2 regions of the Streptomyces sp. NPDC058279 genome follow, and region 2 is predicted to be linked to the other one. Evidence: riboswitches for the same ligand, from Rfam matches in the RefSeq annotation. Region 2 holds a riboswitch; the other holds the start of a gene.
The links. A riboswitch is a leader RNA that binds a small molecule or an ion and turns the genes downstream of it on or off. The one in region 2 is predicted to bind cobalamin.

Region 1 (5,355 bases), 210 kb from region 2:
CGGTCAAGGCCGTCACCGCGGCCCGGATGGCGATGCGCGGCGACGGCTCGCACAAGGTCTCCCTGGACAAGGTCATCAAGACCATGAAGGAGACCGGCGCCGACATGAAGGTGAAGTACAAGGAGACCGCCCGGGGCGGCCTCGCGGTCAACGTCATCGAGTGCTGAGCCGACACCGGCGCCCGCGCCGCTGACGGCGGCCGGCGGGTACCCGACGGGAGGGCCGGGCGCGTGTGCGCCCGGCCCTTTCCCCGTCCCCGCGCTACTTCCGGCGGATCGTGGTCAGGCAGCCCTTGGCGAAGCCGTTCACCGCGTCGTCCAGCGCCTTGAGGCTCTCGGGCGTGGGGGGCTTGTGCGCCTCCCCGGTGACCGTGATGTCCAGCATGAGGTTGCTGTCCCGCACCCGTAGCTGCCTGACCTGGCGCTGGTCGTCCGGCTTGGTGTAGGCGAGCCGGTACGCCTCCTTGCCCACGCCCTCGACGTCCACCGGGGCGCCGCCCGGCGCGTCCTTGCCCGCGTCGCCCCGCACCTTGGCGAAGACCTCCTTCGCCTCGTCCACGCTCGGGACGTAGGCGAAGTCCAGCTCCACCTTGGCGCCGCCGTAGGTCGCGGGGCCGCGCTGGACGAGCTGCTGGACGCACTCGGCGCCCGGGTAGCCCCCGGTGGTCCTGCGGGTGCGGTCGGCGACGTCCTCGCGGGCCCCGAGCGGGTCGGCCAGTTTGCCGTACGGCAGCGCGTTGCATATCTCGTCCGTGGCGACCCAGGGGTAGCCGCCCTTGCCCTCCTGGGAGACCTGCTGGTCGCCGCCGCCCCCGCAGGCGGTGGCCGCGAGGACGAGGGCCGCGGTGCCGACGGCATGACGGTGAAGGCGGGTGTGAAGGCGGTGACGGCGCATCCGGTGCTCCCCTGTCGCACGGTCCATGTCCAGGCCGCCACCTTGCCAGGAAAGGCGCGCCGCCACCGGGTGATCCGTGCAACCGCGGCGGCCTCCGGGGCGTCTTCGGCAGTGTCACCCTTGTCCCCGTCTCCCAGAATCGAGGGGACGTCATGCAGCACGTACGTCGCCGTCAGGTCACCGCACTGCTCGCGGGCGCTCTGCTCACCGCCGGGGTCGCGCTCGCGGCGCCGGCCTCCGCCGCCACCGGTACGACACTGGTCACCAACGCCCGTTGGGGCGGCCACTGCACCTACGACCGGCTGGTGATCGACCTCCAGGGAACCGCCCCGCCGGTCACCGTCACACCCGTCTCCCAACTGGTCTACGACGGGTCCGGCAAGCCCGTCCCGCTGCCGGGGAAGTACTTCCTGGAGATCAGGCTGCACCCGGCCGCCGCGCACGACGCCGCCGGTCAGAACGTCTACGTGGGACCCAAGCTCCAGCAGATCGCCCTGAGCAAGCTCAAGGGCATCGCCCTGACCGGCGACTTCGAGGGGTACGTCACCTTCGGCGCCGCCTTCGACACCCCGCCCACCTACAACACGAGCGTGCTGCACGCCCCGGAGCGGTTCGTCCTGGACTTCCCGCACCCGGCCACCTGCTGACCCGTCAGGTGCATGAGTTCCCACCACCCTGCGTTCCGCCGGGCGCGGCCGCCGGCGGGCGCGCCCGGAAGGGGCGGGTTGTGACCCGTCCGCCCGGCCGACTAGGGTCATGGGGCCTTGGTGTTCGGGAAACCGGTGGGAAACCGGTGCGGCCCTCGCCACTGTGATCGGGAAGTCCGGCTCCACTCTCCCCCAGACCCACCGTCCGGGAGGTGCCCCCAGCGGGAAGCCACTGGGCCCGCGCGGGAGACCGCACGGCCCCGGGAAGGCGGAGCCAGGGCAGCGGCACCCGTGAGCCAGGAGACCGGCCAGGGCGCGTCGTCCATCCACGAGGTGCTGGAGAGGTCTCCCCACTCATGCATATCGCCGAGGGCTTCTTGCCCCCGTTGCACGCGGCCGCCTGGGGCGTCGCGTCCGCTCCCTTCGTCGTACACGGTGTCCGCGCCCTGACCCGCGAGGTGAAGGCGAACCCGGAGAGCACGCTGCTGCTCGGGGCGTCGGGGGCGTTCACCTTCGTCCTGTCGGCCCTGAAGATCCCCTCGGTCACCGGCAGTTGTTCCCACCCCACCGGGACGGGGCTCGGCGCGATCCTGTTCCGGCCCCCGGTGATGACGGTGCTGGGGACCATCACCCTGCTGTTCCAGGCCCTGTTGCTGGCGCACGGCGGGCTGACCACCCTCGGTGCGAACGCCTTCTCGATGGCGATCGCCGGGCCCTGGGCGGGGTACGGGGTCTACCGGCTGCTCAAGCGGTTCGACGTGCCGCTGATGGTGACGGTCTTCTTCGGCGCGTTCTTCGCCGACCTCGTCACGTACTGCGTGACCAGTGTGCAACTGGCGCTGGCCTTCCCGGACCCGGCGAGCGGTTTCCTCGGCGCGCTCGCGAAGTTCGGCGGCATCTTCGCCATCACGCAGATCCCGCTGGCCGTCAGCGAGGGGCTGTTGACCGTGCTCGTCATGCGGCTGCTGATGCAGTCCAGCAAGTCGGACCTGGTCCGGCTGGGCGTCGCCAAGCTGACGGCCCGCGGCCGCGACGCGCAGGAGGCGGCGGCCTGATGAGCGGCACGAGCAAGAACACGAAGATCAACGCCCTGCTGCTGCTCCTGGTGGCCGCGCTCGCCGTCCTGCCGATCGCGTTGGGCATGGGCGAGGGCAAGAAGGAGCCCTTCGCGGGCGCCGACAGTCAGGCCGAGTCGGCGATCACCGAGATCAGGCCGGACTACAAGCCGTGGTTCTCCCCGCTGTACGAACCCCCCTCCTCGGAGGTCGAGTCGGCCCTGTTCGCCTTGCAGGCGGCCCTCGGCGCCGGCGTGCTCGCCTACTACTTCGGGCTGCGCAGGGGCCGCCGCCAGGGGCTCGCCCAGGCGGGCGGCCCACAGGACGCTCCGACGCCCCCGGCACCCCCGGCGGAGCACTGACCGGTGCTGCCCATCGACGTGGCGGCGCACGGCAGCCGCTGGCGCCACCGCCATCCGCTGGAGAAGGCGCTGCTCGGGCTCGGGCTCACCGTCACCGCCGTCGGCCTGCCGCCCTGGCCCGGCGGGCCGCTGGTCGCGGCGGCGACCCTGGCCGTGCTCCTCGGCCCGGCCGGGGTGACCGGACGACAGCTGTGGCGGGCCTTCCGGATTCCGCTGGGGTTCTGTTTCACCGGGGCGCTGCCGTTGCTGTTCGCGGTGGGCGGCCCGGCCGGGCCGGTCTCCCTGGCCCCGGACGGGCCCCGGCACGCGGCGGAGTTGCTGCTGCGCACCTCGGCGGCTTCGCTCGGGGTGCTGCTGTTCGCGTTCACCACCCCGGTGTCGGACGTGCTGCCCCGGTTGGTGCGGGCCGGCGTCCCGGCACCGGTGGTGGACGTGGCGCTGGTCATGTACCGGATCGGGTTCCTGCTGCTCGACTCGGTGGCCCAGGTGCACCGGGCGCAGGCGGCCCGGCTCGGCCACACCGGCCGGGCGGCGCTGTGGCGTTCGCTGGCCGGGCTCGCCGCGACCTCGTTCGTCCGGGCCTTCGACCGCGCCGCGCGGCTCCAGGAGGGGCTGGCGGGGCGGGGTTACGACGGGACGCTGCGGGTGCTGGTGCCCGGGGCGGCGCTGTCGTGGCGGTTCCTGGCGGCCTCCGCCGCCCTGCCGGCCGCGCTGGTCGCCGTGACTCTCACCTTGGAAGGGCTGCACCTGTGAACCCGTTGGTGGAACTGGTGGGGGCGGGTTACGCCTACGAGGACGGTCCGGCGGTGCTGTCCGGTGTGGACTTCGCGATCCCGGAGGGCCGGGCGCTGGTCCTGCTGGGCCGCAACGGCAGCGGCAAGACCACGCTGATGCGGCTGCTGAGCGGCGGCCTTCGGCCGGTGGCGGGCGAACTGCGGCTGGACGGTGCGGCGGTGCGCCACGACCGGGCGGGCCTGACCCGGTTGCGCGGCCGGGTGCAGTTGGTCGTGCAGGACCCGGACGACCAGTTGTTCGCGGCCTCGGTGGAGCAGGACGTGTCCTTCGGACCCATGAACATGGGTCTGGCCCCGGCGGAGGTACGGGCCCGGGTGGACGCGGCGCTCACCGCGCTGGACATCACCGCCCTGCGGGACCGGCCGACGCACCTGCTCTCGTACGGGCAGCGCAAGCGGGCGGCGATCGCGGGGGCGGTGGCGATGGCCCCGCGGGTGCTGATCCTGGACGAGCCGACGGCGGGACTGGACCCGGACGGGCAGGAGCGGCTGCTGGACGTGCTGGCGGGCCTGCGCGCGAACGGCACGACGGTGGTGATGGCCACGCACGACGTCGACCTCGCCGTGCGCTGGGCCGACGACGCGGCGGTCCTCACCCCGGCGGGCATCCGCGTCGGCCCGGCCGCGGCCCTGCTGTCGGACCCGGGGCTGTTGGCGTCGGCGGGGCTGCGCCAGGCGTGGTCCCCCGCCGTGACGGCTTTCCTGCGGGCCCGCGACCTGCTGGAACCGGACGCCCCGGGGCCGGCGACGCCGGAGGCGCTGGCCGGCTGGGCCCGGTCCGGGTCCTGAACGGCACGCGTGCCCGGCCCGGCGGCGAACCTAGGATGTGCGCATGTCGCTCCCGCACGCCATCCTCACCGCCCTGCTCGAAAAGCCCTCGTCCGGGCTGGAGCTGACCCGGCGGTTCGACAAGTCGATCGGGTACTTCTGGTCCGCGACGCACCAGCAGATCTACCGCGAGCTCGGCCGGCTGGAGGAGGGCGGGCTGATCCGGGCGCTGCCCAGCGAGGTGCCCGTGCGGGGACAGAAGAAGGAGTACGAGGTGCTGCCCGCCGGCGGCGCGGAGCTGGCCCGGTGGATCGGCGAGAGCCAGGACCCGAAGGCGATCCGGGACCCGCTGCTGTTGCGGGTGCGGGCGGCCGGTGTCGTGGGCCCGCAGGGGCTGGCCGCGGAGTTGCGGCGGCACCTGGACTTGCACCGCGGGCAGTTGGCGGAGTACGAGGCCATCGAGGCGAAGGACTTCCCGCCCGGGCGGGACTCCGACCAGGACCGGCTGCGCCGGCTCGTGCTGCGCGGCGGGATCGGCCTGGAGACGTTCTGGCTGCGCTGGTTGGAGGAGGCGCTGGCCGAGGTCGACGACATGACGGGGCCGCCCGCGTGACGCGGCCCCGTCCGGCGTCCGCTACTTGTTCAGGGCGTTCCAGAACTCGTCGAAGCTCAGCAGGCCGTCGCCGTTCGTGTCCTTGGCGGCGATGACGGCGTCCGCGACGGCGCCGGTGACGTACGCGTCACCCATGGCCTTCATGGCCGCGCTGTACTCGTCGGCGGTGACGAAGCCGTCGCCGTCCGCGTCGAACTTGCCGAACGTCGCCCGCGCGCTCTC
Region 2 (5,355 bases):
ACCACTTCGCCGCCGTCGCCGGCGCGGGCCCGCTGGTCGGTCCGGTGCTCGCCTCGCAGATGGGCTACCTGCCCGGGACCATCTGGATCGTCGCGGGCGTCATCTTCGCCGGCGCCGTCCAGGACATGGTGACGCTGTTCTTCTCCACCCGCCGCAACGGCCGTTCGCTCGGCCAGATGGCGCGGGACGAGATCGGCCCGGTCGGCGGCGCCGCCGCACTGGTCGCCGTGTTCGTGATCATGATCATCCTGCTGGCGGTGCTGGCCCTGGTCATCGTCAACGCGCTGGCCGACTCCCCCTGGGGCGTCTTCTCCATCGGCATGACCATCCCGATCGCCCTCTTCATGGGCTTCTACCTGCGCGTCCTGCGCCCGGGACGGATCACCGAGGTCTCCCTGATCGGTGTCGCCCTGCTGCTGCTCGCCATCGTCGCGGGCGGCTGGGTCGCCGACTCCTCGCTCGCCCACGTCTTCACCCTGGACAAGCAGACCCTGGTCATCTGGATGGTCGCCTACGGCTTCGTGGCCTCCGTGCTGCCCGTGTGGATGCTGCTCGCCCCGCGCGACTACCTCTCCACCTTCATGAAGGTCGGCACCATCGCGCTGTTGGCGGTCGGCGTGGTCATCGCGATGCCCATGCTGAAGATGCCGTCCGTCACCGACTTCGCCTCGCGCGGCGACGGACCGGTCTTCGCCGGCTCGATGTTCCCGTTCGTCTTCATCACCATCGCGTGCGGCGCGCTGTCCGGCTTCCACGCGCTGGTCTCCTCGGGCACCACCCCGAAGATGATCCAGAAGGAGACCCAGGTCCGGGTCATCGGCTACGGCGCGATGCTCACCGAGTCCTTCGTCGCCGTCATGGCCGTGATCGCCGCCTGCATCATCGAGCCGGGCCTGTTCTTCGCCGTGAACTCCCCCGCCGGGGTCATCGGCACCACCGTCGAGACCGCGTCCCAGGCGGTCACCCACTTCGGGTTCGCCATCTCCCCCGACGCCCTCGCCCAAGCCGCCAAGGACGTCGAGGAAACCACCCTGCTCTCCCGTACGGGCGGCGCGCCGACCTTCGCACTCGGGATGTCGCAGATCTTCTCCTCCGTCATCGGCGGGGCCGGGATGAAGGCCTTCTGGTACCACTTCGCCATCATGTTCGAGGCCCTGTTCATCCTGACGACGGTCGACGCCGGCACCCGCGTCGGCCGCTTCATGCTCCAGGACACCCTCGGAAACCTGCACAAGTCCTTCAAGGACGTGAGCTGGAAGCCCGGTGTGTGGATCGCCAGCGCGGTCGTCGTCGGCGGCTGGGGCTACTTCCTGTGGGTGGGCGTCGAGGACCCGCTGGGCGGCATCAACCAGCTGTTCCCGCTGTTCGGCATCGCGAACCAGCTCCTGGCGGCCGTCGCCCTCGCGGTGTGCACCACGCTGCTGGTCAAGTCCGGCCGACTCAAGTGGGCGTGGGTGACGGGCGTCCCGCTGGCCTGGGACGTGGCGGTGACCCTCACCGCCAGCTACCAGAAGGTCTTCTCCGACAACCCGAAGATCGGCTTCTTCGCACAGCGCGACCTGTACCAGGACGGCATCGACGCCGGAAAGGTCATCAAGCCGGCGAAGGACCTCGCCCAGATGCACACCGTGGTCACCAACGCCACGGTGGACGGCGTGCTGTCGGTGCTCTTCGCCCTGCTCATCGTGATCGTCCTGGTGGACGCCGCCCGGACCTGCGTCAAGGCGGTCCGCGCCCCGCAGGACGTCGCCCTCACCGAAGTCCCCTGGACCGAGTCCCGGATCGTCGCCCCGGCCGGTCTGATCGCGACGCCCGAGGAGCGGGCGGAGCTGGCCGCCGCCGGCCTCGACTCGGGCGGCGGCAAGGCCAAGGAGCCGGTGGCGTGAGCGGCGTCCGGCAGGCGCTGGCCAAGGCCCGTTACTACGTACGGGAGTTCTCCGGCGAGGCCGCCTACGACCGCTACGTGGCCCACGCCCGCTCCCACGCCCCGGACGCCGAGGTCCTCACCCGGCGCGCCTTCGAACGCGCCCGCACCGATGCCCGCGAAGCCGACCCGCGCGAGGGCTTCCGCTGCTGCTGAACCGGCCACGGGCCGCCGCGCGTTCCCCCGGGAAAACGCGGCGGCCCTTTCCGTGCCCCCGGGGCACACTCGACGGTATGGACATCACGATCAGACCGGCGCTGCCGGCGGAGTACGAGGCCCTCGGGGACATCACCGCCCGGGCCTACCTCGGGGACGGCCTCCTCACCTACGGCGCGGACGACCCGTACCTCGCCCGGCTCAAGGACGTGGCGGGACGCGCCGCGACCGCGGCGGCCGAAGTGCTCGTCGCCGTACTCGACGACGGACGCGTGGTGGGCGGGGTGACCTTCGCCGCGCCGGGCAGCGCCCTCTGCGACATCGCCCGCCCCGACGAGGCCGAGTTCCGGATGCTGGCGGTCGCCCGCGAGGGCCGCGGCCGGGGCGCCGGCGAGGCGCTCGTGCGGGCCTGCGTCGACCGCGCCCGGGCCGTGGACGGCGTACGAAGACTCGTGCTGTCGACCACCCCGGACATGCTCGGCGCCCACCGGATCTACGAGCGCCTGGGCTTCGTCCGCTCGCCCGAGCGGGACTGGGAGCCGGTCCCCGACCTCACCTTGCTCACGTACGGTCTCGCGCTGTAGTCGGTGCGCGACACAACATCTAGGGGGTCCCACAGGAGGGTGCCCCCACATGTATGCTCATGCTCGCTGTCGCCGCAGGGGAATCCGGTGCGAATCCGGAACTGTCCCGCAACGGTATGAACTGCGCCCATTGGCGCATCCGAAGTCCGAGGACCTGCCGACAGCGCGCCCGGCTCGACCGAACCGGGTACAGCCACGTCCGGGCCTCGCGGTTGGGCCGGTGGACGCAGCGCGGCGCAAGCGTGCCCGGAGTCGGGGACGCGCCCGCGCGCGCCCGCTCGCGCTCCGCACCGAAGGTGCCCCGGAGCCGAGTGAGGGAGAGCTCCCCCCGTGACCATCGCGCCCGCCGCACCACGCGCCGAGTCCGACCCGTCCGACACCGCGACCACCGGTGGGGGCCATGGGGCCGCGCTGCTGCGCACCCTCACCGAGCTGACGGCCGACCTCCCCGACACCGACCCCGGCCGGGTCGCCGCCGCCGCCCTGCGGGGCCGCAGCGCCGCCGCGGACGAGGCCGAACTGCGGTCGCTGGCCACCGAGGCCGCCGCCGGACTGATCTCCGAGGACCCGGCGTACTCCCGGCTCGCCGCCCGCCTGCTCACGCTGGCCGTGCGCGACGAGGCCGCGGGCCAGGGCGCGACCTCCTTCGCCGCGTCCGTCGCCGTCGGCCACCGCGAGGGCCTGATCGCCGACCGCACGGCCGCGTTCGTCGCCACCCACGCGAGCCGCCTCGACGCGCTGGTCGAGCACGCGCTCACCGAGGGCGCCGACGACCGCTTCGGCTTCTTCGGCCTGCGCACCCTGCACAGCCGTTACCTGCTGCGCCACCCGATCACCCGCCAGGTGATCGAGACCCCGCAGCACTTCATGCTGCGCGTGGCCTGCGGTCTCGCCGCGGACGACAGCGTGCCGGCCGTCGAGGAAGTGGCCTCGCTGTACCGGCTGATGAGCCGCCTGGACTACCTGCCGTCCTCGCCCACCCTCTTCAACTCCGGCACCCGGCACCCGCAGATGTCCTCCTGCTACCTGCTGGACTCCCCGCTGGACGAGCTGGACTCGATCTACGACCGCTATCACCAGGTCGCCCGCCTCTCCAAGCACGCCGGCGGCATCGGTCTGTCGTACTCCCGCATCCGCGCCCGCGGTTCGCTGATCCGCGGCACCAACGGCCACTCCAACGGCATCGTCCCGTTCCTCAAGACCCTCGACGCCTCCGTCGCCGCCGTCAACCAGGGCGGTCGCCGCAAGGGCGCCGCCGCCGTCTACCTGGAGACCTGGCACGCGGACATCGAGGAGTTCCTCGAACTGCGCGACAACACCGGCGAGGACCAGCGCCGTACGCACAACCTGAACCTGGCCCACTGGGTGCCGGACGAGTTCATGCGCCGGGTGAACGCCGACGCCGACTGGTCGTTGTTCTCCCCCGCCGACGTCCCCGAGCTGGTCGACCTGTGGGGCGACGACTTCGACGCCGCCTACCGCAAGGCCGAAGCGGCCGGCCTGGCCCGCAAGACCATGCCCGCCCGCGACCTCTACGGCCGGATGATGCGCACCCTCGCGCAGACCGGCCAGGGCTGGATGACCTTCAAGGACGCCTCCAACCGGACGGCGAACCAGACCGCCGAACCCGGCACCGTCGTCCACTCCTCGAACCTGTGCACCGAGATCATCGAGGTCACCAACGACGGCGAGACCGCCGTGTGCAACCTGGGCTCGGTCAACCTCGGCGCCTTCGTCCTGGCAGAGTCGGGCGACATCGACTGGGAGCGGCTGGACGAGACCGTCCGCACCGCCGTCACCTTCCTCGACCGCGTCGTGGACATCAACTTCTACCCGACCGAGCAGGCCGGCCGCTCCAACGCCCGCTGGCGCCCGGTGGGTCTGGGCGCGATGGGCCTCCAGGACGTCTTCTTCCGACTGAAGCTCCCCTTCGACTCCCCCGAGGCGAAGGCCCTGTCCACCAAGCTCTCCGAGCGGATCATGCTGGCCGCCTACGAGGCGTCCTGCGACCTCGCCGAGCGCAGCGGCCCGCTCCCCGCCTGGGAGCAGACCCGTACCGCCCGCGGTGTCCTGCACCCGGACCACTACGACGTCGAGCTGAACTGGCCGGAGCGCTGGGACGCGCTGCGCGCCCGGGTCGCGAAGACCGGCATGCGCAACTCGCTGCTGCTCGCCATCGCCCCGACGGCGACCATCGCCTCGATCGCGGGCGTGTACGAGTGCATCGAGCCGCAGGTGTCGAACCTCTTCAAGCGCGAGACGCTCAGCGGCGAGTTCCTCCAGGTCAACGCGTACCTGGTGGACGAGCTGAAGAAGCTCGGCGTGTGGGACGCGCAGACCCGCGAGGCGCTGCGCGAGGCCAGCGGTTCCGTCCAGGGCTTCGGCTGGATCCCGGCCGAGGTGCGCGAGCTGTACCGCACGGCGTGGGAGATCCCGCAGCGCGGCCTGATCGACATGGCGGCGGCCCGTACGCCGTTCCTGGACCAGTCGCAGTCGCTGAACCTGTTCCTGGAGACGCCGACCATCGGGAAGCTGTCCTCGATGTACGCGTACGCCTGGAAGCAGGGGCTGAAGACCACGTACTACCTGCGCTCCCGCCCGGCGACGAAGATCGCCCGCGCGGCGTCCGGCGCCGCCGCCCCGGCCGCCGCCACGCCCCTCCCGCAGGCCGTCGACGCCGACGCGCTGGCC

Region 1: it holds a riboswitch for cobalamin, as region 2 does, so the genes downstream of both, ACFVXJ_RS18935 (energy-coupling factor ABC transporter permease) here and ACFVXJ_RS19875 (ribonucleoside-diphosphate reductase subunit alpha) in region 2, are expected to answer to the same signal.

Annotation. Positions count from the first base shown of each region.
Region 1 covers NZ_JBHVYA010000009.1:89,879-95,233, forward strand. Annotated here, with positions in the region: gene ACFVXJ_RS18920 (L-serine ammonia-lyase) at 1-167, shown strand, start outside; gene ACFVXJ_RS18925 (hypothetical protein) at 262-921, opposite strand; gene ACFVXJ_RS18930 (hypothetical protein) at 1,047-1,541, shown strand; cobalamin riboswitch at 1,643-1,869, shown strand; gene ACFVXJ_RS18935 (energy-coupling factor ABC transporter permease) at 1,898-2,596, shown strand; gene ACFVXJ_RS18940 (energy-coupling factor ABC transporter substrate-binding protein) at 2,596-2,958, shown strand; gene cbiQ (cobalt ECF transporter T component CbiQ) at 2,962-3,711, shown strand; gene ACFVXJ_RS18950 (energy-coupling factor ABC transporter ATP-binding protein) at 3,708-4,541, shown strand; gene ACFVXJ_RS18955 (PadR family transcriptional regulator) at 4,585-5,133, shown strand; gene ACFVXJ_RS18960 (EF-hand domain-containing protein) at 5,155-5,355, opposite strand, start outside.
Region 2 covers NZ_JBHVYA010000009.1:304,574-309,928, forward strand. Annotated here, with positions in the region: gene ACFVXJ_RS19860 (carbon starvation CstA family protein) at 1-1,886, shown strand, start outside; gene ACFVXJ_RS19865 (CstA-like transporter-associated (seleno)protein) at 1,883-2,080, shown strand; gene ACFVXJ_RS19870 (GNAT family N-acetyltransferase) at 2,158-2,664, shown strand; cobalamin riboswitch at 2,685-2,841, shown strand; gene ACFVXJ_RS19875 (ribonucleoside-diphosphate reductase subunit alpha) at 2,995-5,355, shown strand, end outside.